Regions from separate parts of the Paenibacillus sp. PAMC21692 genome, predicted to be linked through region 2. Evidence: predicted binding sites of a transcription regulator. Region 2 holds the regulator's gene; each other region holds the start of a gene.
What was found. Region 2 encodes LexA, which represses DNA repair genes until DNA is damaged. Its sites were predicted from a motif close to CGAACATATGTTCG; they were not measured.
Positions count from the first base shown of each region.

Region 1: a site for LexA is predicted at 7,768-7,781, ahead of H7F31_RS18150 (YhjD family protein). Genes of this name have one in related genera too.
Region 3: a site for LexA is predicted at 4,285-4,298, ahead of recA (recombinase RecA). Genes of this name have one in related genera too.

Region 1 is NZ_CP060293.1:4,587,333-4,598,099, reverse strand. Features, by position in the region: gene H7F31_RS18210 (hypothetical protein) at 22-228, opposite strand; gene H7F31_RS18205 (MBL fold metallo-hydrolase) at 379-1,104, shown strand; gene H7F31_RS18200 (DUF3892 domain-containing protein) at 1,228-1,479, opposite strand; gene H7F31_RS18195 (hypothetical protein) at 1,584-1,823, opposite strand; gene H7F31_RS18190 (RDD family protein) at 1,965-2,438, opposite strand; gene H7F31_RS18185 (hypothetical protein) at 2,465-2,932, opposite strand; gene H7F31_RS18180 (L,D-transpeptidase) at 3,109-3,447, shown strand; gene H7F31_RS18175 (YolD-like family protein) at 3,549-3,797, opposite strand; tRNA gene H7F31_RS18170 (tRNA-Val) at 3,950-4,022, opposite strand; gene H7F31_RS18165 (S-layer homology domain-containing protein) at 4,186-5,154, shown strand; partial or broken gene H7F31_RS34225 (DNA-entry nuclease) at 5,372-5,740, shown strand; partial or broken gene H7F31_RS34220 (excalibur calcium-binding domain-containing protein) at 5,831-5,932, shown strand; gene H7F31_RS18155 (hypothetical protein) at 6,523-6,984, shown strand; gene H7F31_RS18150 (YhjD family protein) at 7,346-7,726, opposite strand; gene H7F31_RS18145 (AAA family ATPase) at 7,876-9,558, opposite strand; gene H7F31_RS18140 (N-acetylmuramoyl-L-alanine amidase) at 9,792-10,767, opposite strand, start outside.
Region 2 is NZ_CP060293.1:5,391,653-5,402,419, reverse strand. Features, by position in the region: gene H7F31_RS21815 (transglycosylase domain-containing protein) at 1-1,024, shown strand, start outside; gene H7F31_RS21810 (peptidylprolyl isomerase) at 1,061-1,702, shown strand; gene H7F31_RS21805 (ribonuclease FAU-1 family protein) at 1,901-2,458, shown strand; gene H7F31_RS21800 (YdcF family protein) at 2,455-3,126, shown strand; gene H7F31_RS21795 (AAA family ATPase) at 3,236-4,207, shown strand; gene H7F31_RS21790 (methionine gamma-lyase family protein) at 4,249-5,541, shown strand; gene H7F31_RS21785 (MerR family transcriptional regulator) at 5,602-6,012, shown strand; gene glnA (type I glutamate--ammonia ligase) at 6,043-7,371, shown strand; gene lexA (transcriptional repressor LexA) at 7,522-8,145, opposite strand; gene H7F31_RS21770 (LysM peptidoglycan-binding domain-containing protein) at 8,304-8,678, shown strand; gene H7F31_RS21765 (DUF896 domain-containing protein) at 8,859-9,065, shown strand; gene H7F31_RS21760 (hypothetical protein) at 9,077-9,616, shown strand; gene H7F31_RS21755 (HAD family hydrolase) at 9,637-10,428, shown strand; partial or broken gene H7F31_RS34315 (acireductone dioxygenase) at 10,521-10,655, opposite strand.
Region 3 is NZ_CP060293.1:4,865,201-4,875,967, forward strand. Features, by position in the region: gene H7F31_RS19480 (DUF3388 domain-containing protein) at 1-44, shown strand, start outside; gene H7F31_RS19485 (helix-turn-helix domain-containing protein) at 92-1,021, shown strand; gene H7F31_RS19490 (YajQ family cyclic di-GMP-binding protein) at 1,094-1,585, shown strand; gene pgsA (CDP-diacylglycerol--glycerol-3-phosphate 3-phosphatidyltransferase) at 1,965-2,540, shown strand; gene H7F31_RS19500 (competence/damage-inducible protein A) at 2,815-4,068, shown strand; gene recA (recombinase RecA) at 4,368-5,423, shown strand; gene H7F31_RS19510 (RecX family transcriptional regulator) at 5,556-6,248, shown strand; gene rny (ribonuclease Y) at 6,431-7,975, shown strand; gene H7F31_RS19520 (TIGR00282 family metallophosphoesterase) at 8,051-8,845, shown strand; gene H7F31_RS19525 (stage V sporulation protein S) at 8,982-9,242, shown strand; gene H7F31_RS19530 (dipeptidase) at 9,465-10,421, shown strand; gene H7F31_RS19535 (2-oxoacid:acceptor oxidoreductase subunit alpha) at 10,740-10,767, shown strand, end outside.

The DNA of each region.
Region 1 (10,767 bases), 800 kb from region 2:
GGGAAATACAATCAAAGAGTATTACCCGTATGTTCTGGTCAGGATGCACGGCACCCCTTTGCCCACTGCACCAGGCTCTTGCATACGCGCCAAGTAGTTCATCCCTTTGGCGCAAGGCGTCTTGCATACTCTGCAGCTCTCCGACAACACCAGCTTATAATGAACCTGTTTGTGGTCGCTTGCCACCTTTTTTTTCTTCACGCTTTTTCCTTTGCCGCCTTTGCTCATCCTGACCATCCTCTCCCTTTAGGTCCAGCTTCAACATCGTATGAATGAGGACGGAATGTTGCACCTCGAAATGGCAAGCTCTCGCAAATTTTGTTACAGTAGAGAGAGTAACGGCAAAAATAACCATACGAGCAATAGGAGTGTGAATATATGTACATAACGATGCTTGGAACAGGCAGCGCTTTCGCCAAACGATACAATAATAACAACGCTTTAATAGAGTCGGGAAATTATCGTCTGCTTGTGGATTGCGGTATAACGCTGCCCAAGGCTCTGCACGACCATGGAGTCACGTTCGCAGAGATCGATGCGGTGCTGATCAGCCATATTCATGCAGATCATGTTGGAGGACTCGAAGAGCTTGCGTTCCAAATGATGTTCAAATACGGCCGCAAGCCCCTCCTTTATATCGAGGAGTCGCTCGCCCAACCGCTTTGGGAGCATACGCTGAGAGGCGGATTAGTGCAAGGAGAGCTTAATGCCCTTGATCATTTCTTCGAGGTACGACCGCTGACACGCGGCCAAACTTACGAGCTTGCGCCGGGACTGCAGGTTAAATTAATAAAGACGGAGCATATACCATGCAAGGACAGCTACTCTTTCCTCTTTAATGAGACATTTTTCTATACGGCAGACATGGTGTTTAATGGAGAGCTTCTAACAAACCTGGTACAAGCGGGTGTTACGACTATCTATCATGATTGTCAGCTTGAATCGCCCGGAGTTGTCCATGCCTGCTTGGACGAGCTGCTGACGCTGCCTCGGGAAATCCAGGATCATATCTATCTCATGCATTATGGAGACGCGCTTGAGAATTACCGGGGAAAAATCGGGGCAATGCGTATTGTGGAGCAAGGCGAGAAACACAAGGTATAGTTCAAGCCAAACAACCCCGATCCTTCATATAAACAGGTGATCGGGAGAAGAACTCCTTTGCACCAATTCAATAGAAGATCGAGGTCGCTCGCAACTCGTTTGACCGTCAGATTTACTGGTTATTTAGAAAAGCGGCAACTGATCCAGGTTATTGGTTGGATCGCCATCGGCATCGCCGCGCAGATACGTTTCTCCATCCCTGCCTTTAAAAGCATTAACGCCGGAGATTCGGCCTGCTTGTACTTCCTGCAAGGCCGTTGCATAGTCCAATTGACGACCCGAGGACGTTTTAAATGCCGTTAAATCGCCGTCACCATTTTTCTGTACCGCTACAATCGTCTCTCTTGCATCTTCCGAAATTTGATTCTGATCCATACCTGATCACTCCTCCCGAATATTTACAATCGGTACGGAATTAGCTTCCCTCGACATCCTTCGGATTATTCCCACAACTGCTGACTGCGTACAAGGGAGGAGAGTCATCTCTTCTTCCTTCGAGACTTTTTGCTGGATATCAAAGCGGTCAATCCTTCTTCTTCGGTTTGTTCATCGTCCTCCTGCTTCGCCAGAAGAAGAGCCCATAAGGCAAGAAGATCGCCAATTACTACGACGACACCCGCAATAATCGCCAAATCATCAGATGAAATGGTCGATTTGTTATTGCTGTTGATGGTATTGGAGGAGGCTCCAGCCTCCCTTCCTCGTTTAGATTTGGCCATGACCATATATCCCGCCCGTCAGTAAAGTTATGATAATAGTCTATTCAGATAGGCGGATAAGGTATGGGCGAATGGATAACGAAAAAGGAGCGGCAGCGATGAATCGCCACACGCTCCTCCTGTGCTTGTTTTAGTTATTTTTTAAACGCGTACGACTTGAGTGCCTGCTATAAAATCGTGGATGCCCCGTTTGTCTTCGCGAAGACCCACCATAAACCAATCCACAATCAAGGCGATTCCAAATGTAACTCCGACAATGACAGCCCATACAACATTGCGCATCAACATGTTACCGATATGCGGCGGCTCATTGTTAATGACCCTAATGATTCGAATGCTGCATATTTTTTTACCGATTGTGTAGCCATTCCAGAAGACGGGCAGTAATAACGCATACAAGAAAGACAACACATTTGTGAAGATGGATTCGCCTGAAGAACCGCCTGTTAAAATGAGGGAAAGAACGCTTAGAGGGATTCCGATAATCAGGCCGTCCAGCAAAATGGCTCCGAACCGAATCCAGAAGCCAGCCGGATCGTTCGGAAGGGGCTGCTGTTGATCCCAGTTGTTGCCCGGATTGAAATTCGTTGATGGGTATGGATTGTTTTCATTCAAGCTCTTCACCTCATTATTGTTATGGGTTAAAACCAACGGGGAAAACGCTTATATTTAACTGTAATGCCCTGCTTCATCGCCCAATGTTTCAGCGCCTCCATACACTCATCCTCTTCGCCGCTGTTCTTCATTCTGAAACATAACATTGGAGGTATCATTTTTTTACCATGACGTTTGAATCCGATGATAGGACGAAAATAACCATTCGAATAAATGGCTTCCACTGCTTCGCCGTCTATTCGACGGCCAAATAATTCTAACGTTGACTGATGTATATGTAACTGCGCAGGCTTCTTATTCATAATGATTGCGTTTAGTAAATAAGCAACAACCGCACTGAAGGCAATCAAGATGCTAAGTATAAATAAAAGCAAAAGACTGCCCCATTCTGGTTCTGTCCGGATGAATAAGTAGATTTGAATGAACAAAAAAAATAGAAATACAAAAACGGGCACAAATCCCGTCGAAGGCCTAACCTCAATTGTTTTCTTCATGCCAGTCCCCTTGTTTCATCTAACGTCACTTATCCAGCAATAACCATGAATTCATTATACTTGAAATCGTTGGGTTGAACACTGATTATTTAAACCTTATTCCCATTTCTTTTAGTGCGTTCACCCAGTCCAATTGGTATGCTTCTTCGTAAGATGTGACGAGGAGGAAATTGCCTATGCCCTATCGAAGAATCATCATTGATTTGTCGGATCGTCACTTATATTTATTGGAGGATAATACCGTCGTTCGCGGTTACCCCGTTGGCATAGGCCGAATGGTCACGAGCACGCCTGCGGGCGAATTCACGATCGTCAACAAACAGCTGAATCCTGGCGGACCGTTCGGCGCCTTCTGGATGGGACTCTCCAAACCGCATTACGGTATCCATGGCACCAACGATCCCAGCTCCATAGGTCACTTGGTATCTCATGGCTGTATACGCATGTACAATCAAGACGTGATGGAGCTTCAGTCTCTTGTTCCTGTAGGAACTCGGGTAACCATACGGCCATAGCATTTTTTCCGGGCTAATCCGAGAAATGAAAGGGGCTCTTAACAACGCCTTTAGCGCTGTAAGAACCCCTTAATTTCTAAAAAAGGAAAAACCTATCGAGCCTATCCCGCATTCCCCACCTTCATAATATCCATGAACGGCACTCTTTCTGTTTCGCCATTTCCTTTCTCGACATGAATCAATTTTGTTCTGGAATCCAGCTTGACAATCCTTCCGACAACCGATCCCTGATTCCAAATCTCCAGTTCTACATTTTCTTTTTCTTGATGAGCCTCTACCAGGCGTTCTCCTAATTCCTCTAACACATATTCATCTCTAGTCGGCCTTTTCGGTCCTTTATCTTTTGCCATGCCTGATCACCCTTTATCATTTTTTATTTGATTGCCCAATAGTGTAATCAGTCAAATTTGTCCTGATCTCCGTTCGCGACGCCTCTCTTACTATTCCAAATCGTTCAAGATGAAAAAGGAAAAAAACCCTTGAATATCAAGGGTTTTCAGTATGATCTGTAGTGGGCTCGAACCACTGACCCCTACCCTGTCAAGATAGTGCTCTCCCAGCTGAGCTAACAGATCGTATCGCAGTGACAAGATATAATATATCAAATCCGGATAAGCTAGTCAATAGCTTCTTTAAAATATTGTAATAATAATTTGTCCCCTCCTCCCTGCAACCTATTGGTTAAACTTCCCGTCAATGACAATGCAGCTGCAAAAAACAAAATCAGAGGTGAAATTGATGAAGAAGAAACCGTTGTTTATTATGGCGATCGTCGCGGTCCTGCTCTTCACGTTGGGACAATCCGTCATGGCCTTCTCCGACGTATCCAAGGATCCGAATGCAGACAAAATCAACGCATTAAAGGAAAAAGGGATTCTTTCCGGATATGCGGATGGCGAGTTCAAGCCGAATGGCACACTGTCTTACGCTTCTGCCATTTCCATGATCGTGAAAGGCCTGGATCTTAACCTTGATCATGTACGCTTTATTCGTATGCCGCTGGCAAGCGACAACCACCCTAATCTGGAAGATGATGCTTGGTACTCCCAGGCTTTCGTTATTGCGGACTTCTACGACTTGGGCATTCCCAAGGACGTGAAAGCGACCGATAAAATTACGAAAGAGCAATACGCCCATCACCTGTTTAAAGCGATGATGACCAAAGGCGACTACGCGTTCATTGAAATCTTCATGCTTATTAATGACGAGGCGGACATCGACTCGAAGTACATGGACAGCATCCAGAAGCTGCTAATCAGCAAAATCGTATCCCTGGACGACAAACAAAACTTCCATCCTACTAAAGCAATTGCGCGTGGCGAAGCGGCAGGTTGGCTGTTCGACGGAATCCGGTTCGTGGAGGAGCAAACGCCGATCGAACCCGAGCCAGAGCAACCAGCCTACGACTTCGAGCTTAGCGTCGATGCCGTTAATGCGGATGTAAACAAAGTTACGGTTTCTGCTCAGCTGCCGCATCCAGGTTACGGGCTGCGCATTGCTTCTATCGCCTTCGAAGGCGATAAAGCGCTGATAAGCGTTGAAGTCGTGCAACCGGATCCAGACAAAATGTATCCGCAAGTCATAACCGAAGCCAAAGTATCCACGTACGTGGATGCCAAGCTGAAGCCCGAACTGGCTCCAGCGGCTGCCTCCTCGACTCCCGGCTCCACGGGTTCCCCGGACGATAGCGTGAGCAGCAACGAATAAGAAAGCAGAATAACTTCTGGACAGTTGTCATAAAGACTCCTGTCCGGGAGTTTTTTTTGTGCGTGCCAATATTGTAGAAACTTCCGGATTCCTTTACACTAGGGGGAGTAGCGCATAAAGATCGGCAAAGTTGATCGATTGCCAGTCTAGTCATCATGAGAGGAGCTTAGAATTTTTGTTAAGCAGAAACATCATTATAATTGCTCTTCTGTGTCTTCTGACAGCATGCAGCACTTATACGGGGAGTAACATATCACAACCGACAGACTACGATATCGAGCTGGTATTCCCCAGCGATAAATATCCGGAAACAGCGCTTCATATTCAAGGTGCTATTGAACAGGGTTTCTCCAATATCTGCACAATTGATCGTGAAGGCGCGGAAGCTAATCGCAAGGAATCGCTTGCCGGTATTGAAACCCGATCAGGTTATGACCGTGATGAATGGCCGATGGCCATGTGCGAGGAAGGCGGCAAAGGAGCCAGTGTCGCCTACATCGATGCCAGCGATAATCGCGGGGCCGGGAGCTGGGTAGGCAATCAACTGTCGGAATATGCCAATGGGACGAAGGTCTTATTCGTCGTTGATAAGCCCTCTAAGCTATTTCCCGAGCCGGAGACGGCCGAGCAATCGCAAGAACCGCAGCCTACGAAGGAAACGTATTACGCGAACTGTACGGCGGTCAAGGCAGCAGGAGCTGCTCCCCTGCATAAAGGCGACCCTGGCTATCGTTCTCAGCTTGATCGGGATGGCGACGGGGTTGCATGCGAAGGATAACGCTACTCGCACAACAAAAAACCTCCATCATATGATGGAGGTGTCCGTGTTCTAACTGATGTTAAAACAACTAACGCTATGTAATTCCATTAAATGCATTTGAAGTGCCGAGGACCGGGATCGAACCGGTACGGTAGTCACCTACCGCAGGATTTTAAGTTTTACGGCGTTGGCACAAAACCGTCTATGCCATGCGTCGTAAGGCGTTTCCTGTGCGGGCCATCTCGTAATATTCGGTAGTGACCGTAAGACTTTTTCCGGTTGCTTAAACGTTGGCTTAACGACGGCATCCGAATCCTGACGCGGCTAAACTCGTAATCGTCGAGTAAAGCGCACCCTATAACTCGCAAAATTATTGTACCACGCTGCTAGATCGGAGCGCAACCGATAGATCAATCAATCTCCTTTACGATATTATGGTTAATGATATTTTTTATCAATACATCCCAGCAATGCTTTCTTATTGCTTTTTTTACTGGTATAATAGTATAAATTATGTAATCGTAGGAGTGATCCACATCTCACCCGAGGTTAACCCTAAAGAATACGATTCACAAAGCTGTATTGCAATACTAGATACTGCTAAAACCGTGTACTACGAAGAAATTGATAGATTTAAGCAAGTAGAAGCAAAAACAAACATAGCACTTGCTTTTGCTGGGATATTTTTTGGTGGGTTCATCACGTTTGCAGTGTCAAACACTCCTGTAAATAAAGACATAGGCTATCTTACGTACAGTCTTATTTTTAAAGCAGTTGTTGTAGTCTTTTTTCTAGTTGCGGCTTTTTTCTTCTATAGATCTCTTAAATCTAACGGATATGCCCAATTAACTCTTGAAAATATAGTTAATGAAGAAACTGCTCTAGAACCCGCTAACGACACTCATCTCTCAATAGCTGCCACTTACAAAGATGCTGTGATCGCAAACCGTCAGAGAATAGAAGAAAAGACAGATGATTACGACAACGGACTCAAATACATAAGTTGGTCATTTCTGATTTTCGTTTTACATTATATTGTAGAGGTGGTAATTAAGTATGTTTCAACGTGACTCAGGATCGTCTTTTAATAGTAATAAAGGGAATAATCCACTGCAAGGAAAAGGAACCACTATAGTAAAACGAGATAAATTCAATGAGGGCACATCTACCAATCGACCAGGACAAGTACAAAAACCACCAACACCGAACACAAAGAAGTAATCTTTATAATAGCAGCACGTGATTCGTATAGTAAGTGAGTTAGAGTTCTTCAAACCTTTAATTTCCATAATTCACTTACTCAGATTATCCGGCCTTAATTATATCAATATGATAATATCCCACTTGCTTTACACACTACATAATCTTTTAAAAAAGGGGCGGTTGCTGGCGTAGAGAATACGTTGGTGACCGCCCTATTCCGCCTTACGTCTACGCCCGCTGCTTTCCCCGGAAGCTCGCGGATACCGCCTGCATATATCGCGCCATTCTCGCGGACACTTCCGCTTGTATTTCGTCGCGTCGGAGTTCGACCGTGTCCACGCGATCGCGGCAACGATATTCGAACAACCCGCTCGTCCGCGCGGCCACGGCGTCCTCTATGCGGATGCGTTGACGATAAAGGTCACGTTTAATTACGTTCATCTCTTCGCGGGCCGTGAGCGCAAAGTAATCGAGGCACCGTAACAATACGCCACTTAGCGTTGTCCTTGTCGAATTCATATCCGCCTGACTACGTTGAATCGCGATAATTAAGTGTGTTTGTGCCACGTAACTGCGTATTAATCCGGCCTCTACGTCTTCCTGTATCATGTGACGCCACCGCCTTTTTTATCGTATATTTACATGATACAAGAACATACGTTCGATTTCAAGAAGTGCGCGTCACATGATAGCAACGTAATTAAATTGAACTTATTTTCAACATTAGCTGAATAAGACCTTGCTAATAAGTTATTGACTTAAGAGATAACTGTTTCCGTTTCGGATAATAAATTATTCAAATTCTCTAATACGTCTTTTAAGTGTGTTAAATATGTTCTTGATTCATTATCTGGTAGACTACAGATCCATTCACAAAGGCTAGCCTTTTGGATTTCCTCATGGGTTGCTTCCCCACCATAATCGTTTACTGATTTGTAGGTACGATAAAATTGATTTCTTGGGAAATCCGAGGGGAAAACCAACAGATTTTCTATCCCTTTCTTGATATTAGAATCTCTAATAAATGGCATTATTCTTACATATAGATTTGAAAAATCCTGTTCTCTTTGTTTGGTGTCAGAATCATATAACAAAACAGTTTTTTGTTTTAAGAATTTTGGATTGGCTAATAGAAACATTTTAGTTTGACTCAATGCTGACTCACCAGTAAATTCAGTTTTACCGTTCTCAATAGTCCTACCTATCCATATTATTTCAAGTGATTTTAACGAAATATTAAATACCTCCATTGCTTTCAAAAGATATTTTTCATCCGTCTCACCTTCTACAAATACCACCGGTTTATCCTGCTTTAAATCAAAGTGTATATTAAATGCTTTTTGGATAGTCGTTTGCGTTGTCCATCCGTAAAATTGAGGTTCAGTAGATACTTCAACTTGGCCAGCAGCGTTTCTAGTCAAAATAATTACTTTTTCATTTAAACCTTTCTGTTCATGTACAATAAAAGGTGAATGCGTAACTACAATTATTTGTGATGTCTGATTGCCATCTTCGTTCGTAAATAACCTTTTAAAGAAATTCATAATTCTAAGTTGCCAAGAAGGATGTAAACTTATTTCGGGTTCGTCAATTAACACAAGTACCCCTTGATTGCTTTTTATATCTTCTAGTAAGAAGCCACCGCGATAAACGATTTGCTTTTCTCCAGAACTGAGTTCATTTAAACTTATCTCTTTTCCATGTTCCTCAAATAAGATAGCTTTTTTGCCAGATCTATTTGTGATTCCTTTGAATCTTTTAAATGGAAACATATAATGAAATGCATCTTTAAATCTATTCATTCTAATACTCTTCATTTCATCGGGAGGTATTTTTCCAGGGTTGTTTTCTACCCAATCGGATAGATCTGAATCGTCTATATTTTTTATATCAATTAATAATTGAGCTATATTTGTAGCTAAATTCGTATCTGATTTTATGCTGACCTCTTGTTTTTTATCAACATCCTTGGATGTGACGGAATTAATCTCTTGTGGATTAAAATTTATTTCAACATCCGAATAAAGTGATTTCATTATGTATTTGTGGTTTTGCAATACACTAGCATCCATTTCTCTTGAATTATTATAATTGTCATAAAAAATAATTGAAAATGCTTTCCAGTTAAAAGCCATTGAGTAGTCAATTTTTAAAGTTATCTCACCATTAAGAACGCCATCAGTAAATGATTGCAAGCCTGAAAGTAATTCAATTTCACTTTCATTAAGAACTATTTGAAACGTTCTAATTTCATCTTTAGGTACAGTTATAGGACGAAATTCAGAAAGCTCAAAAAGTATGTTCAATATAGTTGATTTTCCAGTTCCGTTTTCCCCAGCTAAAATTATTGTGTCACAAACTTTCCCGTCTGAGTTACAAAAATCAATGTCTAGATCTCCAAGTGTTGGATTATTTCTAATAGAGATATTTTTTAACCTCATATTAAGCCTCCTATTTTTTACCTCGTTTATATTTTATAATAAATCAATACTCGAACGATATAAGTGGTAAAAAAAAATCACTGCCTACATTCGTAGCGTAATAATGTCAGCACATTATTTTCAGCATAAACGAAAAAATGGCGGCCACCTACGAATGATTCCGTCAGCGACCGCCAGTTTCCTTCATACTTCGTTACCCTAACATCAGTCTACCGAATGATAACGACGTACCGTTATCGCGTTACCTTAACCGTCCACGCCACCTCATCCCACGTGACCGCCCCGCCTAACGACTCTGCAACCGCCCGCGCCGGCACATACGAAGTCCCCTCGATAATGTGTCCGTCCAGGACCCGCGTCCCGTTCACCTCAACGTTCACCGACGTAATCGTTACGTCCTTCGTCGTCTTCGTAGGCTTCTCCGGTTCAGCAACGATTTTCTGCCGTAGCCCGTACACGTCAACGAGCCCCGCAACGATAGCGGCCGCGACCTTCCTCCGGTAGCTATCCGATTTGAGCAACGTGGCTTCCTCGCGATTACTCATGAAGCCCGCCTCCACAAGTATAGCCGGCATCGTCGTTTTGGAGATAACGGTAAAGTCCGCTCGCTTCATTCCGCGATTCCGACGTCCTGTAGCGGAAATCAACGCCTTTTGTACCGCCTGCGCTAATTTAACGGAAGTCGCGCTTGCCACCGTAGCCGCATACGTCTCGATTCCGTTTGCGTCGTTCCAGCCGGAGCCGAACGCGTTAGCGTGTATGGACACGTAAGTGTCTGCCGGTTTACCGTTCGCGAACGCCACACGCTCCGACAGCGGTACGTCCCGGCTTCCGTCGGCTGCGTGAACGAAGCGTGTGGATACAGGTTTTCCCGTATCTGTCGTATATCCGGCGAGCTCGTCCGCAACGTAACGGGCGACTACGCTGTTAAACGCAAACTCACGCATGGAATCGTCGGGGCAACGTTTGCCGGCCGTATTCGGACCGTGACCGGCGTCGATATCAACGTTAAGCCCAGCGTCCGGTTTCGGCGGGACAACGACGGCCTTCTTCGTGACGACGAGTGCACAACCGGTCCCACGTTCAGCGTTCCGGTTAGACGCCTGGTTAACGGCACCTCCGGCCGACTTGACGTACAGAATCGATGATCCGCCGCCGTCGCCGTTGATCGCGTTAATACAGCCGAGTTGATCCCGGAATACCAACGCC
Region 2 (10,767 bases):
TTCGCCCCTTCAGATGGCAACGGCCTACAGCGTTATGGCGAACGGCGGCAAATCTGTCGATCCGCATACGATAACAAGCATCGAAGGGAAAAATTACAGCTTTGCGTACAAAGCTCCAGAATCCAAGCAGCTGATGTCGCCCGAAACGGCCTGGTATTTGACCGATATGATGCTCTCCGTCGTGCAGAAAGGCGGCACGGGCAGCAAAGCGGCGATCGACAGGCCCGTAGCGGGCAAGACGGGCACGACGCAGCACGGCATCAAAGGCTTCTCCGGCGACGGCATCAAGGACGCCTGGTTCGTCGGCTACACGCCGGAGTGGACAGCGGCGGTATGGATGGGATACGATAAAACAGACCTGCAACATTACCTGAAGACGGGCGGCTCCCAATCCGCGGCGTTGTTCGCCAAGATCATGAAGCCGGCCATGCAGGGCGTCAAGCAAGGAAGTTTCCGGCAGCCCGAGGAAACGCAGGAAGACAAAGCGCCGGAGAAGGTGGCCAACTTCAAGGCCGTCTACAATCCGGACGAGGTCCGTGTCGATCTGAGCTGGGATGCCAGCGCGGAGCCGGATATTATCTATGAGATTTACCGCAAGGAATTAAACGAAAGCGATTTTTCGGTTTTTGATTCCCGCGAGACGACAAGCGTGACCGACATGAGCATTTTCCCGGGGATGACTTACGATTATTATGTCGTCGCCCACGATACGAAGAGCAAGCTGTCCAGTAGTCCGAGTCAGAGGATTACGATCCAGGTGCCCGAGGTGGATCTCGGATTGCCAGAGGTGCCGATGGATCCTGAACCGACCGCGACGCCGGATCCCGGCGCAACTACTCCGCCGCCGGACGGCGGGGATCCCGGCGGCAACGATGACGGGGGCAGCACGACGGAACCGACTGCTCCAATCGGTACGGAGCAGCCTGGAGACGGAGGCGAACCGACACCAACTCCGACTCCGGTAACGACGGGTAACAATGAAGGCGGAGAGGCAGCAGGACAGCCAACTTCGGAGGGAGCGTAAGTTCCCCTCCGCCACGGAATAGGTGGTAGATGAATCATGCAATTCACGGGTCTGGGCAAAGCTATGTTGCTATGGCTAAGCCTATTGCTCCTGATAGCGGGATGCGGATCAAACAACGATTCGCAGTTGTCCGCGCAGGGACAGGATGAAAATGCCAAAGTTATGAGCTGGAGCAAGATGCCGGAGATGTCGATTGATCTGGACTACGATTACAAGGCGCTTATCGAGACATCAAAGGGGAGCTTCGAAATTCTTCTGTATGCGGACAAAGCGCCCGTAACGGTGAACAACTTCGTTTTTCTTGCGAACGAAGGGTTCTATGAAGGTTTAAAATTTCATTCCATTATCGAATCGTTTATGATTCAGACGGGCGATCCCCTTGGCAACGGCACCGGTACCGCTGGGTATCTCATTCCGGATGAGCTGGATATTCAATCCACTTATAAGGAAGGCGTTGTCGCCATGTTTAATTCCGGCAATCCGAATTCCGGCAGCAGCCAGTTCTTTATTTGCACGGGACCTGACGCCTCGAATCTTAACAGGCAGCCGAATTATACGATCTTCGGAGAAGTATCGTCGGGGATGGATGTAGTACAAGCCATCTCGAGAACGCCCGTGAAAAACGGACAACCGGTAGAAGAAGTTACGATCGTAAGCATTACCATACAAGAGAGCTAACGGACAAGCAGTTTCGACGGAATTATTTCGTTGAAGCTGCTTTTCTGCTAACAGAGCTTGGTTTATTTTCCCCATGCGCTGGAGATGGACGTTAAGTTATGGTAATCTTTTTTTATAGGAGTGTTCCTCGTGAACACGTGGGCCGTCCCATTGGAGCGGCGGACGTCATTCCTAAATGAACGGAAAGGTACGTTCCGTATGAAGAGAAAATTTTCCGATCGCGCGAACTGGCGCCGCATATTGCGAAGAAGTTATTCTTGCCTGGCGCTTGATGGAGACGAGTTTAGAGGGCTCGTAACCTTCTACCGGATCCATGAGCTTAGGGAGCCTCTCTGGAAAGAATATGACGGACGAAGGCTCTGCCTGGCAGACCGTGGTTATTTATGGATGCAGCACTTTCCCAAGGGCGAGCACTTTGTCGTAACGACAATGTTTGACGACAAGGGCCGAGTCGTGCAATGGTATATCGACGTGTGCAAGACTCAAGGTTTGACTGATCAGCAAGTGCCGTGGTTCGACGATCTGTATCTGGATGTTGTCGTGCTGCCAAGCGGCGAAGTGTATTTGATGGACGAAGACGAACTGGAGGACGCCCTCAGGCAAGGCGCCGTCTCGAACAAGGATGCCGCGCTTGCGCGCAAGACGGCAGGAAGGCTGCTGTCAAGCATTCGCAATGGCAGATTCCGTTATTTCACGCTTAGTCTCAAGCATCGCAAGAGCCTCATGGAACGAACAGGGGAGCTCAGCGAGTCATGAAGAGCAGTGTCAAGCATCGGAGGAGCAGCACGCGCCGCCGTAAGTCCTCCAGGCGGCCGTGGCTGCTTTTCTTTCGTCTATTCGTCGTTGTATTGTTCGCGGGCATTGCCTGGTGCTTATTCGCGGCATGGTATCTTAATCATACGATTCCCGAGCTAGAAGAGGGGACGCGCGCTGATGCGGGCATCGTGCTCGGCGCAGCCCTGTGGAATGATGTCCCCAGTCCGGCGCTCAAAGAACGGCTGGATTATGCCTACCAGCTGTACGAAGAAGGAGTTGTAGAGGTATTGATTCTGTCAGGCGGTTATGGCGGCGTATCCTCAAAGCTGTCAGAGGCGGAGGGCATGCGCAACTACTTGACGTCGAAGGGAATGGCGGAGGACAAGCTGATCCTGGAGATGGAGGCTGGCAATACCTACGAGAATCTCGTATTCGGCAAGCGAATCGGCGAGGAAGCGGGCTATAGCGATTTTGTCGTCATTACGCATGACTATCATGCGCCTAGAGCGAAGGAGATGGCAGAGTTTGCCGGCTTCGAGCCGGCGCTTGTAACAGGCGTCAAATCTCGCGTTCTGAACCAGTTCTATAATGATTCCCGCGAGGTGCTCGCCTATACGAAATGGAAGCTGGATTCCGTGCTGATGCGCATCGGTTTCTTGTCCCGATAACTCGTTGCCGTGAATCTGCTAATATGCTGTCCTGAGAGAGAATAAGATTGTAATGCGGCAGGTTACTGTTACGCTACAGCTTCTGTACAAAGGACAGGTGATGCGTCAGATGAACGGACACGTCATATCGGGACCAGGCAGCGGATCCTCCAGACCTTCCCGTCAAATCAACGTGGTGCTCAGAAGCCATGAGGCAGCGGGAGCGGCTTCTGCGCATGCGCTGGAACCCGAACCGCTTCCAAGCGTCAAACCGTTGCCGGCAGTCGATCACTTCGCGGAGATTCAGAAGGAACTTGATCCTATGATCGGCATGGAAAACGTCAAAAATCTGGTATACGAAATTTATGCGTTGTTATACATTAGCCGGATGCGCACGGAAGCGGGATTGTTCGGCGGTTCGCAAGTATATCATATGATCTTTAAAGGCAATCCCGGGACGGGCAAAACAACGATTGCCCGGATTATCGCCAAGCTGTTCCAGAAGATGGGCGTGCTTGCGAAAGGACATCTCATCGAGGTGGAGAGAGCCGATCTTGTCGGCGAGTATATCGGGCACACCGCGCAAAAAACAAGGGATCTCGTACGCAAAGCGCTTGGCGGCGTATTGTTTATCGACGAGGCTTACAGTCTCGCCCGAGGCGGGGAGAAGGACTTCGGCAAAGAAGCGATCGATACGCTTGTAAAAGCGATGGAAGATCATCGAAGCGGGTTCATTCTCATTCTGGCTGGCTATCCGCTAGAGACGGAGCAATTCCTGATGACGAATCCGGGTCTGCCTTCCAGGTTCCCGATCCAGATCGAATTCCCGGACTATTCTGTGGATCAGTTGCTGCAGATTGGCGAGCTGATGGTAAAGGAACGCGATTACGTCATGCTGCCTCAAACCGTATTCAAGCTCCGACAGCATTTGATGCAAGAGAAGCAAAACGATCTATTCTCCTTCAGCAATGCCCGGTTCGTGCGCAATACCATCGAGAAGGCGATCCGGCATCAGGCTGTCCGCCTGATCGGACAATACTCCAATTCCATCCCGGCGAAGGGCGAATTAATGACCATTCGTCCAGAGGATCTAAAGCTATGATTTAAGCTATACTGCACGACGAAAGGGAGACAAACAGAGTGATGAACGAGCAACTAGAGAGAGAACGGATTTGGGAACAACTGATTGCGCTCGCTGATCGTGCAGAGGACGAAGCGACAGAAGCATTCCGTCGTACGGCACGGATAGCGGAGCGCAATCAGTGGAAGGTTATTGAAGCGTTCAAGCGTCAAGGAGTCAGCGATTTCCACTTTGCAGGTTCGACTGGCTATGGTTACAACGACCGTGGGCGAGAGGTGCTTGATCTCGTCTATGCCGATGTTATGGGGGCCGAAGCTGCGCTTGTCCGTCCCCACTTCGCATCCGGCACCCATACGATCAGCTGTGCATTGTTCGGTGTACTTCGTCCCGGCGACGGGCTTCTGTATGTAACGGGAAAGCCCTACGATACGCTTCACAAAGTAATCGGCAAGGCCGGCGACGGTACGGGCTCGCTTGCAGATTTCGGTATCGGTTACGGAGAGGTTGCGCTGCTGGAGGATGGCAGACTGGACTGGGATGGCATCGAAGCGTCGATTACAGAGCGGACGAAGGTCATTGGCGTGCAGCGATCCAGAGGTTACGCATGGCGTGCCTCCTTTACAGTTGCGGAGATTGGAGAAATCGTGACGAGGGTAAAGGCCATAAGAGAGGATCTTATTGTCTTCGTGGATAATTGCTACGGCGAATTCACGGAATTGCAAGAACCAACGGAGGCAGGCGCCGATCTCATTGCAGGTTCCCTGATCAAAAATCCGGGAGGCGGCATTGCGGAAACAGGAGGATATATTGCCGGCAAACGAGAACTCGTGGAAGCAGCCTCATACCGGCTGACCGCTCCAGGAATCGGGGGAGACGTAGGAGCCATGTTAGGGACGCTGCGCTCCTTGTTCCAAGGACTGTTTCTCTCCCCTCATATGGTGGGACAAGCCGTTCAAGGCAGTATCCTGGCCGCTGCTTTGTTCGAAAAGCTGGGGTTCGAGACGAAGCCGGCCTGGAACGAAGTTAGAACGGATCTCATTCAGGCTGTCCGGTTCGGAAGCGCCGAGCCGCTTATCGCTTTCGTCCAGGGCATTCAACAAGCGGCGGCAGTAGACGCTCATGTTGTTCCGGAGCCTTGGGACATGCCTGGTTATGACAATCCCGTCATTATGGCTGCAGGCACCTTTATGCAAGGGGGCAGTCTGGAACTGTCGGCGGATGCGCCTATTCGAGAGCCTTATATTGCCTATATGCAAGGCGGGCTGACTTATGGACATGCCAAATACGGCGTTCTGATCGCGCTGGAGAAGCTGGTTAAAAGCGGATTGATTGTGATCAAACCTTACATAACTTGACACATTTGTGGCTCGACGATACAATGAAGCTATAAATGAGGACTGGAAGGTTGATGCGAATTGGCAGATGAATTACGCAGAAACATGGCCCTATTTCCGATCGGCATCGTCATGAAGCTGACCGATTTGACGGCGCGACAAATCCGTTATTACGAACAGCACGAATTGATCGTGCCTGCCAGGACCGCTGGCAATCAACGGTTGTTCTCGTTTAATGACGTCGAACGACTGCTAGAGATCAAATCTTTGATAGAGAAAGGCGTAAACATCGCTGGCATCAAACAGGTCATGAATCCAGTATCCAAGGAGTCGGACGATGCTACATTGGTAAGCGAACAATCCGAAGTGAAGCGACGGGAGCTGTCCGATCAGCAATTGCACCGCCTGCTCAAGCAGCAGCTGTTGGAGAAGAGACCGGGCAGAACGTCCATGATCGAAGGGCAATTATCCCGTTTCCTTAATAAACGGTAATTTGGAGAACGACACAAAGGAGATGATTCTGTGAGTTTTACAAAAGAGGACATCAAACGTATTGCCCAGGAGCAAAACGTTCGTTTTATTCGTTTGCAATTTACCGACCTGCTAGGCACGATTAAAAACGTCGAAATTCCGGTCAGTCAGCTGGACAAGGCGCTTGATAACAAAATGATGTTTGACGGTTCTTCCATTGAAGGTTACGTCCGGATAGAAGAATCCGACATGTACTTATATCCTGATCTCGATACATGGGTCGTATTCCCTTGGGTAACGCAGGATCGCGTAGCGCGTCTGATCTGCGATGTCTATATGCCGGACGGCACGCCGTTCGCAGGCGACCCGCGCGGCATCCTCAAACGCGCGCTCAAGGAAGCAGAAGTGCTTGGTTATACGGCTATGAATGTTGGTCCGGAGCCGGAGTTCTTCCTGTTCAAGACGGATGAGCGCGGCGAACCGACGACGGAGCTTAACGACCACGGCGGTTATTTCGACTTGGCCCCTATGGATCTCGGCGAGAACTGCCGCCGCGAGATCGTACTTACGTTGGAGGAGATGGGCTTCGAGATCGAGGCTTCCCATCACGAAGTCGCTCCGGGACAACATGAAATCGACTTCAAATACGCGGATGCCATCAAGGCAGCGGATCAGATTCAAACGTTCAAGCTTGTCGTCAAGACAATTGCAAGGGTACATGGATTGCATGCATCCTTTATGCCGAAGCCGTTGTTCGGCGTTAACGGCTCCGGCATGCACTGTCACATGTCCCTGTTCCAGGGCAATACGAACATGTTCTATAATGAGAAGGACAAACTTGGTCTCAGCGAAACGGCACGTTATTACATGGCGGGGATACTAAAGCACGCTCGCGCGATGGCTGCCATTACGAATCCAACTGTCAACTCGTACAAACGTCTGGTGCCTGGTTATGAAGCTCCTTGCTACGTTGCATGGTCGGCCAGCAACCGCTCGCCGATGATCCGAATTCCGGCTTCCCGCGGACTGTCTACTCGCGTAGAGGTTCGTAATCCGGATCCTGCCGCTAACCCGTATTTGGCACTTGCCGTTATGCTTAAGGCTGGTCTCGACGGTATTCAAAACCAATTGCCGTTGCCGGCTCCGACGGACCGCAATATCTATATCATGACAGAAGAAGAGCGCATTGATTCCGGAATTCCAAGCCTTCCATCGAATCTTAAGGAAGCGCTCGAAGAAATGCTTAGAAGCGGAGTCATCACCGAAGCGCTCGGCGATCACGCTCTCGCTCACTTCTACGAGTTAAAGGAAATCGAATGGGATATGTATCGCACCCAAGTGCATCAATGGGAACGCGATCAATATCTGACGTTGTACTAAGACAAGGAAACCCGCTGACCGTTATGGTTAGCGGGTTTGTTTTTGACCATTATCCAAACCTTTTGTTCAATAGTTTTAGAGTTGCATCATTTCCAATACAATAAAAAAGCCGATATGGAATTGTCCATACCGGCGTTGCCGCGTTGCTGCTTAATGGATATCTCTGAATAGTCCGATGACCTTGCCGAGAATAGTGACGTTCTGCAAAAGAATCGGTTCCATCGTCTCGTTTTCCGGCTGGAGACGGATATGATTTTTCTCTTTGTAGAACGTTTTGACGGTCGCTTCGTCGTCTTCTGTCATGGCGACGACGATCTCTCCGTTATTGGCCGTCTGCTGTTGGCGTACGATGACGTAGTCGCCATTATGTATGCCGGCTTCAATCATACTCTCGCCAATAACGTTAAGAATGAACACATTGTTATTGTCGCCAACATAGTGGGCAGGAAGAGGGAAGTAGTCTTCTATGTTCTCCGTAGCAGTGATCGGTACGCCGGCAGTAACCTTACCTACGATAGGAACTTGTGTGACAGGCATCTGGATGACGTTGTCATTATCGTCCTGGCTCAAAATCTCGATCGCCCGAGGTTTCGTAGGGTCGCGTCTGATAAATCCCTTTTTTTCCAAGCGGTCCAGATGTCCATGTACCGTCGAGCTGGACAGCAGGCCGACCGCCTCAGCAATTTCGCGTACGGAAGGGGGATAACCTTTTTCTTTAACTTCTTGCTTTATAAAGTCAAGGATCGAATTTTGCCGTTTGGAAATCTTCGACACGTTCATCATCTCCATTCATCTTATTGTGTCAAATTATAGCATAGAACCGCCGTTCGTACAAACATAAGTTCTTAAGCTCAAACGTTCGCATTTTTTCGTTGACGGAAACGTTTGTTCGTGTTAAATTAAAAACAGAACAAACGTTTGGGGTGCTGACAATGATGATGATGAATCCAAGTACAAGCTCATACCGTTCCATATACCGTGGTAATATCGGCGAAACCAAGGAGCTTGTTCAGCCTCATTGGCTGGTCAGGCATATGGCAAAGCTGATTATTAGTTTGATCGTGTTTACGCTTGTTTTCAGCAGCTTTCTTATAATCGGTACAAATGCTTCCAGCACGGTCGTTGAGGGGCCAGGCGAATCGGAGCAAGTCGTCACGGTAGGCAGCGGAGACACGTTGTGGTCCATTGCCAGTTCGTTTAAGAACGGCAGTGATATAGGTTATCTTGTTTTCTCGATCAAGAATCGCAATAATTTGGACAACGTGACGATACATCCAGGTCAGAAGTTAATTATTCCCGATATTTGATGGAGTTGTAATGGCGATATATCTTATAATGAGTGCTTAGAGATTTCCCATTCTTTAGGGAGATCTCTTTTTGTGTATTATAGAAACTAGTTGTGTTTGTGGGCTTCGCCTTGACAATGCCTTATTGAAAATGTCAAAGTAGGAGTAATGTGTTCGCAACATGAGAGAGGGGTAATGAAATTGGATTTTGATAGTCTGATTGCCAGAATCAACGAGCTTTCCCGCAAAAACAAAACCGTCGGCTTAACGGATGAAGAGCTGAAGGAACGAGATGTGCTTCGCCAGAAATATCTGAACAACTTCAAAGCTAACTTCAAGCAACAGCTTGATACAATCAAGTTTGTCGAAGATGAAGAAAACGAAGGCAACGGCGACATCAAACATTAAGAGCTCCTTTCATGAGCTTGCTATTATATGAAGGAGGAATCCATCTGTCACGGTCCTGGGAGCGCAAAGTGCGCAAAAACATGTCTACTATTAATAAGCAACGCAAGAAGCACGGTGAAGGTCAGTTAGTGATGAATGCAGAGAAGGCGGATCGATTTACCGGCCGCAATTTTTTGCTGCCGATTTTATTGATTTTGTTTATCGGCGCGTACATCGCGATTATGTCGGCAGATCCCAAATTCGTTATGACGACGATGAGCTGGGTAACGATCGGTATGTATTTTTTGCTCGCTGCCCTATTTTTTTTCCGCAAGCCCTATCTTAAGATCGGCAAGGATTATGTGCAGTCTCGCCGGATGACGGGCGACAAGCGTCTTAATGCGGCGGATATCGGTTCCATTCGCGTACAAGACGGTTATGTGACGATTTTGCCTAAAAAGGGCGGCGGCTGGACGTTCTCGCGTCTGCTTAATCGATTCAATACGGCGGCGATGACCGACAAAATGAAGTCGTTTGCTCAAGTACACGGCATTACATTCGAGGAGAAATAAAAAGGGGAGAGATAGAGGACATGGCAGCAAAGCAAGCGGTATTATTTGACCTGGACGATACATTATTGTGGGATGACCGCAGCGTCAGAGAGGCTTTCCGTGCTACCTGCGAAGCAGGCGCGGCGGCTACGGGCTTAAATCCGGACGAGTTGGAGGAGGCGGTACGCAAGGAAGCAAGAGCCTTGTACGAATCATACGAAACCTACCCGTTTACGAAGATGATCGGCATTAATCCTTTTGAAGGCCTTTGGGCGAATTTCTCGGCAGGCGAGCAAGTTGAGTTCCGCAAGCTGCAACAACTGGCTCCGGGATACAGGAAGGCTGCATGGACACAAGGTCTAAAGGCGCTGGGCGTCGATAACGAAGAGCTTGGAGCAACGCTTGCGGAGCTGTTCCCGGCAGAACGACGCTCGCGGCCGCTTGTTTACGATGAGACATTCCGCGTATTGGATGCGCTCAAAGGAAAATACAAGCTGCTTCTGCTTACCAACGGCTCACCCGATCTCCAAAAGGAGAAGCTTGACGGAGTGCCCGAACTTATTCCTTACTTTGATCATATTATTATTTCGGGTGAATTCGGACAAGGGAAACCGGCTGCGCCTATCTTTAAGCATGCGTTGGAACGTCTCGGCATCGAACCGGAGCATGGCATCATGGTCGGCGACAAGTTGACGACGGATATACTTGGCGCCAATACGATCGGAATGACATCGGTATGGATTAATCGTCATGGCGCGACTCGCACGGATGAGATCGTACCGTCTTACGAGATTACCCATCTGGAAGAGCTAATTACCTTATTGGAGCAATAACAGCTGCTGTTATGGACTCATATTTATAACCAAAAAAGCCCCTCTGCAGCATTTGAAGGCCGGAGGGGCTTGCCGTTTATCTAGCGTAATCCTCACTTGCCCGATTGGAATTGTTTATCTGTGAAAGGATACGCTTGCCAGCCTTCTGTCTCGATGAAGCGGCGAACGGCTACAATCTGGCGGTTGTCCATTAGGGTGAAGAAGCGAGGTTTGTGCTCCGTTACCGAAAATGTCGATGAACGAACCTTTTCAGCTAATGGCTATTCTGTTAAACTATTTGTTAAACTAAACGGGTGCATGAAGGATGCATATGACGTGTAGGAAGGGTGTAAGGAATTG
Region 3 (10,767 bases), 530 kb from region 2:
TTTCATACGAATCCTTCACCGCTAATTACACGGACGAATTTTAAATCTCCGTACTTGCCATTTATTGTTATGCTGAAAGGAGGATGTCCACATGTCAGAACTCGGAGCTTTGCTTAGAAGGGCCAGAGAGGAACGCAACTTGTCGCTGGATGACATTCAGGAATTGACGAAGATTCGCAAACGTTATCTGGAGGCGATCGAATCCGGCGATTACCGCGTGCTCCCCGGAACCTTCTACGTTCGCGCTTTCGTCAAGAACTATTCCGAAGCAGTAGGACTTGAGCCTGATGAAGTTTTGAGACTATACCAACATGAGATTCCTGCCGCGCCAATCGAGCAAACCGTCGAACCGATTCCTGCCCGCAAGCCGAGGCAAGTCAAATCCCAGACTTCGGAGCGATTTGGCAAGATCGGCTTCAATCTGGTTATGTGGCTGTTCCTCATTGTCATCGTTGTTGTGGTATGGTATTTTGTCATTAACAAAAATACCGATGATCCCAAGACCGTCGACGAGACGAATATAACGGAAAACTCGGCGCCGCCTCAAGAAACAAGCACGGGTTCATCGCCGGATGTGGCTCCTACGCCTCCACCCCCGACTAAAGCTCCGACAACTGTCGTATTCGACCGCAAGGCGGGCAGTGCCGATCAATACCTAATCGGTCCAGCCGGCGGTACGCATCAATTGGAGATTAAGGTGAACGGCGGCCGCAACTGGATTGAGGTGCGCGAGGGCAGCTCCTCAGGCAACAAATTGTTTTACGCCAATGCGGAGGACGGCGCCGTGCAAACCTATGAATTGACAGGCGTTCTCTACATAAACGTCGGTCGCGCCGATCTCGCGGAGATCAAAGTCGATGGCGTTTTGGTGCCGGACGGAGACCGCGCGAACTCCAAGAAGCTGCTTCTTAAGCCGACTGAGGAAGATGCTGCTGGCGACGGAACCGGTGATGGTATGGAAGGCGGAGCGGGAACTGAAGCGTTCGGCGAGGGCTCGAACTCCATTACCAAAGGCGAATGATGCTTATCATTATTCGAAAGTGTTTCAATTTTCATTAACAGCATTAATAACTAGAAGGGAGACCTATTACATATGAGTTCCGAAAGTTCATTCGATATTGTATCGAAGGTAGACATGCAGGAGTTGTCCAACGCGATTACGCAGGCAGAACGCGAGATCGAGACGAGATTTGACTTCAAAGGCAGCAAGAGCAGCATTGCCCTCGAAAAAGAAGAGCTGGTAGTCGGCTCTGACGACGAATACAAGCTCAAAAGCGTAATCGATATTCTTCAATCCAAGATGATAAAGCGGGGCGTGCCCATCAAGAATATGGACTTCGGCAAGCTCGAGGGCGCTTCCGGCGGCACGGTCAAGCAGCGCATCAAGCTGAGACAAGGGATCGAACAGGACATCTCCAAAAAAATAAATATTCTCATTCGCGATTCCAAGCTGAAGGTGAAAAGTCAAATTCAGGGCGATCAATTACGAGTCACAGGCAAGAGCAAAGATGATCTGCAAGCGGTGATGGCTTTGCTGCGCGGCGCCGATTTGCCCATCGAGCTGCAATTTACAAATTATCGTTAAATGCGTCTTATGTATTGGAAACAATAAAATCGGCAATGAATTGGATGTATTGGTCGAACGGTACGGTGGTGGAAGTGCGTGTTCAAAAAGTCCGGTTTTCAGCACCGAGAAGATTGGAGGCAGGTAGAAACTGAGTAGCGGAGCGTAGTGGAAGCTACGTGAGCAACCGCAATGTTTCCGGAGGAAACATACTTCGAAAGCATACGCTTAGTTTCGCCTGCATTCAATATTCGATGTCGAGTACGCTTATTGGCCTACTTCGTGATGGGAAGCGGACTTTTTGAACAACCTCTAAAAGCGATACTTATAACGGTCGTTCCATCCAGAAGGTTCGCGTAACGCATGCCTGTTAGTTTGACCTTTCTGGGGAGGGAAAATAGTGAATTTAGCCAACAAGATTACGCTGGCCCGCATCTTTCTCGTGCCAGTCATTATGTTTTTCCTATTAATTAAAGTGAATCTGGGATCGGTCAGCTTCTCGGACTTCACGATTTCCTACAATCAGATCGTAGCCGCGATCATCTTTATCATTGCGGCAAGCACGGATGGGCTGGATGGTTATATCGCCCGCAAAAACAAGATCGTTACGAATCTCGGCAAGCTGCTGGATCCGCTGGCGGACAAACTGCTCGTAGCCGCGGTGCTGATCTCCCTGGTGGAGATGGACAAGCTGAACGCGCTGATCGCCATCATTATTATAAGCCGCGAGTTCGCGGTAACAGGTCTGCGCCAAATTGCGCTTCTCGAAGGTTCCGTCATGGCCGCAAGCACTTGGGGCAAGTGGAAGACGGCGATACAAATTACGATGATCATCGCGCTTTTGATCAACAATTTCCCGTTTGCCCTTATCCACTTTCCGTTCGATGTTATCGCGAGCTGGGTGGCGGCTGCAATAACCGTGTATTCGGGCATCGATTATTTTGTCAAAAACAAACATTTAATTCCGGTCGAGTAAAGCGTGAGAGCACTTCCCTGCAAGCGGGAGGTGCTCTTGTCCTTCTGCAGGGCTCGGATGGAATCTTAAAGAGGTTGTTCCAAAAGTCCGCTTCCCATCACGAAGTAGGCCAATAAGCGTACTCGACATCGAATATTGAATGCAGGCGAACCTTCCGGTGCTCGCGTAGCTTCCACTACGCTCCGCTCCTCAGTTTCTACCTGCCTCCAATCTTCTCGGTGCTGAAAACCGGACTTTTTGAACACGCACTAAAAGCATGGGGGCGAGGAATCATATGAAGGCGGAAATTATTGCCGTGGGAACAGAACTGCTGCTGGGTCAAATTGTAAATACAAACGCGCAAGCGATCTCGCAGCAGCTCGCTGATCTAGGCATCGATGTTTACTTCCAGACTGTGGTGGGGGATAATCCGGAACGTCTGCGCCAAGCAATCGAGATCGGCCGCGGTCGGGCAGATCTGCTGGTGTTCACTGGCGGTCTGGGACCCACTCAGGATGATCTGACAAAGGATGTGCTGGCAGACTACCTGGGAAGGCCTATGGGCATTCATGAACCCTCTATGAGGGTTATCGAGGAACTGTTCTCGTCCCGCGGAGCCCACATGGTGGAGAGCAACATACGGCAAGCTCATCTTATTCTGGGGGAAGGAAGCGATCCGCTCGATAATTCCACGGGACTTGCCGTTGGCAATGGAATAGAAGACAGCGGCACGCTCTACATGCTTCTTCCGGGCCCGCCCAGAGAGATGGAGCCGATGCTGCTGGGACCTGGAACCGCTTGGCTTAGAAGCAAGCTGCGGGAGGAGCGGCCTCTATACTCCAGAGTGCTTAAATTCGCAGGAATTGGGGAGTCCAATCTGGAGGCGGCCTTGATCGATCTGATCGACGGCCAGAGTGATCCTACGATAGCTCCTTATGCGAAGGAAGGCGAGGTCGCGCTGCGGGTGTCGACCAAAGCTTCCAGCGAGGAGGAGGCCGCCATCAAAATCAACGCGACGGTATCCGTCGTCGCCCAGCGTGTCGGAGAGCATCTCTACGCGCAGAAGGATGTCCCTATCGAGGATTCCGTCGTAGAGCTGCTCAGAAACGCCAGGAAGCGTCTTGCAAGCGCCGAGAGCTTAAGCGGAGGGCTGTTCGGAGAGCTGATTACGCGCGTCCCTGGAAGCAGCGGGGAATATGTCGGCGGCGTGATCACGTATACGAACTTAATGAAACACAAGCTGCTGGACATCCCGATGTCCCAGTTGGAGGGCGATGGCGCTCCCGGCGCCATCAGCGAGTCTACCGCCAAGTTAATGGCCGAAAACGTCATGAATATAACGGGAGCGGATTTCGGCGTCGCGCTTACCGGCGTAGCCGGCCCTGCGGAATCCGAAGGCAAGCCGGTCGGCCTCGTTTATTTCGCGGTTGCGGAGAAAGGCAAGGAGACGGTCGTGTATACGTCGCACTTCAAAGGCGTACGCGAGATGGTGCGCATTCGCGCCGTGAAATCCGCGTTGTACCGATTGTGGCAGGCGCTTAGAGCATAAGTTTGGAATTGTGCCCGATATTCTCAGCTGTATACGGTTGCCAATTGTCGAACCGTGCGCTATAATGAGGACTAGTTACCGGAAGAACCGTGGCGAAGATTACTTTGCTGCGGTTTTTTATTTTTTTGGGCCGGATTTCAGGTTCTGAAGAAGGGGGACGGGTGATGCGGTGAGCGCCTGAATAACGGGGGCGAAGATGCCTGAGAGTCAAAATTGCGAATGTGTGTTCGAAAAAACTATTGGCAACCCGTCCGAAATAAGGTATTATACAAATATAAATTATGAAGGATGTGAGTGAGTTGGCGGATCGTCGCGCAGCTTTGGATAATGCTCTTCGTCAGATCGAGAAGCAATTTGGCAAAGGCTCCATTATGAAATTAGGGGAATCGACTCATATGCAAGTAGAGACCGTGCCGAGCGGCTCGCTTGCCTTAGATATTGCACTTGGAATCGGCGGCTTGCCGCGTGGCCGGGTTATCGAAGTATACGGTCCGGAATCATCCGGTAAAACGACAGTAGCGCTTCACGCAATTGCGGAAGTACAACGTATTGGCGGACAAGCCGCGTTTATCGACGCGGAGCACGCGCTGGATCCGCTGTATGCCAGCAAGCTTGGCGTTAACATCGACGAGCTGCTGCTGTCCCAGCCGGATACGGGCGAGCAGGCGCTGGAGATCGCGGAGGCGCTCGTGCGCAGCGGCGCCGTTGACATTATCGTTATAGACTCCGTGGCGGCATTGGTGCCGAAGGCGGAGATCGAGGGCGACATGGGCGACTCTCACGTTGGTCTTCAGGCTCGTCTTATGTCGCAGGCTCTGCGTAAGCTGTCCGGAGCCATTTCGAAGTCCAAGACGATCGCAATCTTCATCAACCAGCTTCGCGAGAAGGTTGGCGTTATGTTCGGCAACCCGGAGACGACGCCAGGCGGACGCGCATTGAAGTTCTACTCCAGCGTTCGGCTTGACGTTCGCCGTATCGAGACGCTGAAGCAGGGCAATGACATGGTGGGCAACCGGACTCGCATCAAGGTTGTAAAAAACAAGGTAGCGCCTCCGTTCAAGCAAGCGGAGATCGATATTATGTACGGCGAAGGCATCTCCAAGGAAGGCAGCTTGGTTGACATCGGTGTAGAGATGGATATCGTTCAGAAGAGCGGCGCCTGGTTCTCTTATAACGGCGAGCGTCTCGGTCAAGGCCGCGAGAACGCCAAGCAATTCCTGAAGGAGAAGACCGACATTGCAAACGAGATCGAGAGACAGATTCGTGAAGCCAGCAACCTGTCGGCTAATGCGTCTCAAGCGAACTTCTCGGCTGACGAGGACGAGGACGAAGACGAGTTGGAATTTGACGTATAGGCTATAGTAATATAGAATCGCCGCTCTCTTATGGGAGCGGCGATTGTTTTACCACAAATATAACGCGGTCGCTCATCCTCGAACAACTTCAATTGAAGTTGTTCTCACGACGAGCAGGAAGGAAATATAGCATTGGAAGAGTCGAATATGTACATTATTGCTTCCGTGCGGCGCGACAAGAAGGAGAAGAGACGTTACCATCTCTATATGGCAGGAGAAGAAGAGCCTTTCTTGTCGGTGCACGAAGATATCATGATCAAATTCAGGTTATTGAAGGAAGTCGAGCTGGACGGGGATACCGTTCGCCACATTAAAGACGAAGACCAACGATACCGGGCTTACGTGCTGTCCGTGGCGTATTTGGGCGTCAAACCGAGAACGGCCAAGCAGATCGGCCAATATTTGGCGAAGAAGGAATTGGACGAAACCCATATAGAATATGCAATCCAGCGTTTAGAAACGGAGAAGCTTGTTGATGATGAAGAATATGCGCGTCAATTCGCGGAGAGCAGATTGCGTTCCGGCCAAAAGGGCAGACTGATGATTCGGCAGGAACTGCAGCAGCGTGGCGTATCCAAGCAACTCGCCTCCGAAACGCTGTCCGCACTGGATCGGAGCAGTGAGTTGGAGGCCGCGAAGACGCTTGCGCATAAGAAGGCAAGATCTTTGACAGGCGAGACCGCGAAGAGACGTACTAAGCTAATGAGCTTTTTACTCAGGCGCGGATTTCCTGGCGATATCGTCAGGGAAGCGATGAGGTCGGTCGACTTGTCATCTGATGACAGTTGGGAAGAGGAAGATGATGGCGTTTTGCTTGACAACTGAAATTGTGAAAAGATAAAATGAAGTTGTATTCCTTTACATTTGAATCGATTTTTCTTCCAAAGGTTGATTCAAATGTCTTATTTTCGTCAAAATGATCCATGATGAAACGGTTTGGAAGCCGGTTAAAAACCAAATAACATCCCAAGCAGTGCCTTGGTGTATGCAGCAAGGAGGTGAACAAGATGGATAATCCCTGGATCTTGATTCTTGTCTCTGTCCTTGTTGGCGCAATTTTCTTTGGGATTGGTTATTTTTATCGCAAGTCAATTGCCGAGGCCAAAATTTCGAGCGCTGAGCAAGCTGCGGTTCAAATCGTAGAAAATGCGAAAAAAGACGCAGAAGCTCAAAAGAAAGAAACGGTGCTTGAGGCGAAAGACGAAGTCCACAGACTACGTGCAGAAGCTGAAAAAGACATCCGCGAGCGGCGCAATGAGGTGCAACGTCTGGAAAGACGCGTGCTCCAGAAGGAAGAGTCGCTGGATAAGAAGTTGGAAGCGCTAGAACGCAAAGAAGAAATCGTAGCCAACAAGGAGAAAAGAATCGAAGAAACACAAGAGCAAATTGATTCCATTTATAAACAGCAGCTTAGCGAGCTGGAGCGTATTTCCAGCTTGACGATGGAAGATGCGAAGTCGATCATCCTGAACAACGTCGAGCAGGAAGTTCGTCACGAAACGGCTCAGATGATCAAGGAGATCGAACAGCAGGCGAAGGAAGAGGCCGACAAAAAAGCGCGTGACATTATTTCTTTGGCTATCCAACGTTGCGCAGCCGATCATGTAGCAGAAACGACGGTATCCGTTGTCACTCTGCCGAATGAAGAGATGAAAGGTCGCATTATCGGACGTGAAGGCCGCAATATCCGCGCTTTGGAAACATTGACCGGTATCGATCTCATAATCGACGATACACCGGAAGCGGTCATTCTGTCGGGCTTTGATCCAATCCGACGCGAAATTGCCCGTACTTCGCTTGAGAAGCTGGTGGCCGATGGCCGTATCCACCCGGCCCGCATCGAAGAGATGGTCGAGAAGTCCCGCAAGGAAATCGACGAGCGCATTCGCGAATATGGCGAACAAGCGACTTTCGAGGTTGGGGTTCATGGCTTACATCCAGATCTGATCAAGATTCTTGGAAGACTTAAATACCGTACAAGCTATGGTCAGAACGTACTGAAGCATTCCATGGAAGTTGCTTATCTGACTGGACTCATGGCAGCAGAGCTTGGCGAGGACATTACGCTAGCGAAGCGTGCCGGACTTCTGCACGATATCGGCAAAGCGCTTGATCACGAAGTGGAAGGCTCTCATGTCGAGATCGGCGTGGAGCTTGCGAAGAAATACAAGGAGCATCCCGTCGTCATCAACAGTATCGCATCCCATCACGGGGATACGGAAGCCACTTCCGTTATCGCGATGCTCGTAGGTGCCGCAGATGCGTTGTCGGCTGCACGGCCTGGCGCACGGCGCGAAACGCTGGAAACGTATATCAAACGACTGGAGAAGCTCGAAGCGATTACAGAATCGTTCGACGGCGTCGAGAAGTCTTATGCGATTCAAGCAGGACGCGAAGTCCGCGTTATGGTTCAGCCAGAGAAGATTGACGATACGGAAGCATTCCGTCTTGCTCGCGATATTACGAAAAAAATCGAGGCTGAACTCGATTATCCGGGACATATTAAAGTTACGGTTATTCGTGAGACACGGGCAGTCGAATATGCCAAATAAACATGATGTTGAAAAGTGGCTGCCAGTCAGCCACTTTTCTGCATGATGGGCTACATAAAGGAAGGATACACAACGATGAAAGTATTATTTATCGGCGATATCGTCGGGAATGTAGGAAGAGGCGCTCTTAAGCAAGTGTTGCCCTCGCTGAGAAGTAAACATAATCCGGACTTGATCGTCGTAAACGGGGAAAATGCCGCAGCTGGCAGAGGCATCACGAAAGCGATCGCGAAAGAGTTTTTTGACGCCGGCGTTAATGGAATTACGATGGGTAATCATACATGGGACAACAAGGATATCTTCGAGTGGATTGACGATGAGCCCCGCATCGTGCGCCCCGGCAATTTCTCGCCAGAAGCGCCAGGGCAAGGGATGGCGATCATCGGCACGGGCAACAAAAAGCTGGCGATCATCAATCTGCAAGGAAGAGCTTTTTTGCCGCCGAATGACTGCCCATTCCGCAAAGCGGATGAGCTGATCGAGAAAGCGAAGGAACATACAAATAACATTCTGGTTGATTTCCATGCGGAAGCGACCTCGGAGAAGATTGCGATGGGCTGGTATTTGGACGGACGCGCCTCCATCGTGCTTGGCACGCATACTCATGTGCAGACGAATGATGACACCATCCTTCCTGGCGGCACGGGTTATCTAACGGACGTAGGAATGGTCGGCTCCAAGGAAGGCGTGCTGGGGATGGAGCGCGACGCTGTGCTGCACCGCTTCCTGACGGGACTTCCGGCAAGATTTGTCGTGGATGAGGGCAAATGGCATTTGCACGGACTTGTCATAACGATTGAGGATGGCAGAGGGCGCGCCTTGAAGTTGGATAAAATTCGGATGACGGAAGAGGATTGGCTTCTCATGTAGAGAAGTCTTTTTTTCATATTCTGACTTTTCAGAATACTTTGTTAAGTTAGTCCATAAAAAGCAGGAATCTTTCTCATTCTCTCGAATAGTATTGTAAATGTGGAATCCATCCAACATTCTAGGGGAGGTACTATTCATGGATGTATTAAAGGTATCAGCCAAGTCCAATCCAAATTCAGTCGCAGGCGCATTAGCTGGCGTTCTGCGTGAACGAGGTGGAGCGGAGCTGCAAGCGATTGGCGCCGGCGCGCTCAACCAAGCGATCAAGGCGGTAGCGATTGCCCGTGGATTTGTGGCCCCGAGCGGGGTGGATCTCATCTGCATACCGGCATTTACGGATATTGTCATTGACGGAGAAGATCGTACTGCTATTAAGCTCATCGTCGAGCCGAGATAACAAGCGGCATACATCCATCGTTGTCGCTCACCTGAGGCCTGTTTACAACGTAGACAGGTTTTTTGCTTTTTTACCAAATAAGAATTTATAAGTTTCCAAGCATGCATTGGATATGAAATTCTTATTGGCGATAAAACCCACCTTTGAACACGGTCGTACATCTTCGAAAGGCCTCGATAGAGGTTTTCTCAGAAATGTATCGTTCGCCTTGGTTGGCAGCGAATAAAGAAGGAGGAATTTATCATGATCGATTTCCATTGCGATGTGCTTAGCAAGATGCTGAAGAACGACGCGCTTACGTTTCAAGGCGGGGGCGACGGGACTCTTGACGTCACCTATGAGCGGTTGCGCCAATCTGGAACCATGCTGCAGACGTTCGCTATTTATATATCGCCCCGCCAATCTGCTACTATCGAACCTGTTCTGGAATCCGTCGATTTGTTCTATGAACGTGTATTGTCATGCAAAGAGATGCAGCTTGTCACAAGCGCAGCCGATCTGGAGTTCTGTATAAATAGCGGGAAAACCGGCGCTCTGTTATCGCTAGAAGGCGTGAGCGGATTGCAAGGGCGACTGTCGATGCTTAGGCTATTGTACAGGCTGGGCGTGCGGGCGGCTGGCCTGACATGGAACGATGGGAATTGGGCAGCTGACGGTATCATGGAGCCGCGTGGAGCGGGGCTGACGGGAAAAGGTCGGGAGTTCGTGTCGGCATGCAATGAGCTTGGCATCATTGTAGATGTTTCCCACTTGTCGGAGCAAGCCTTTTGGGATGTAGCCGGACTATCGACGAAGCCGGTTATCGCATCCCACTCCAATGCCAGAGCCGTCTGCAATCATCCGCGCAACTTGACCGACAGGCAGTTGCAGGCAATTATTCTGGGAGAAGGCAGAGTGGGGATCACTTTTGTGCCTTGGTTTGTAACGTCGGACCGTGAGGCAAGCGTAACGGATCTGCTGGGGCATGTCGATCATATATGTGCGCTGGGCGGGGAGAAACATATTATGTTAGGCTCGGATTTCGACGGGATCGATTCTTATATGACGGACCTGAAGCATCCAGGCGAAGTGTATCGGTTAAAGGAGGCACTGCTCGCTCGTTATTCGGAAGTTCAAGTAGCAGGTTTTATGCAGGACAATGCCTTAACCTTTCTAAGGGAGAATCTCCCGGCCGTTTAGCACGCAGCAATTCCATTACAAGCTATGCCATCTCATAATGGTATCATTATGATCGAAACATGTTATGTTTTAATTAAACGTTTACATATTGCAATTTGGCAGCTTCCAACATAAAATTGTTGTGACGATACAGCTTCTATTATATAATGGCTCAAGTTATCTCGAAGTTGACAGGTTTTTTACCACATAAGAAAGTATAAGTTTTCGGTCCTCGAAAACGACTTTCTTATTGGCGATAAATCCTACCTCTGAACGCGGTCGCTCAACTTCGAAAAGCTTCGATAGAGGATTTCTCACGATGCAGAGGAGATGGACATTTTGATTAGCCAATTGTCATGGAAGATCG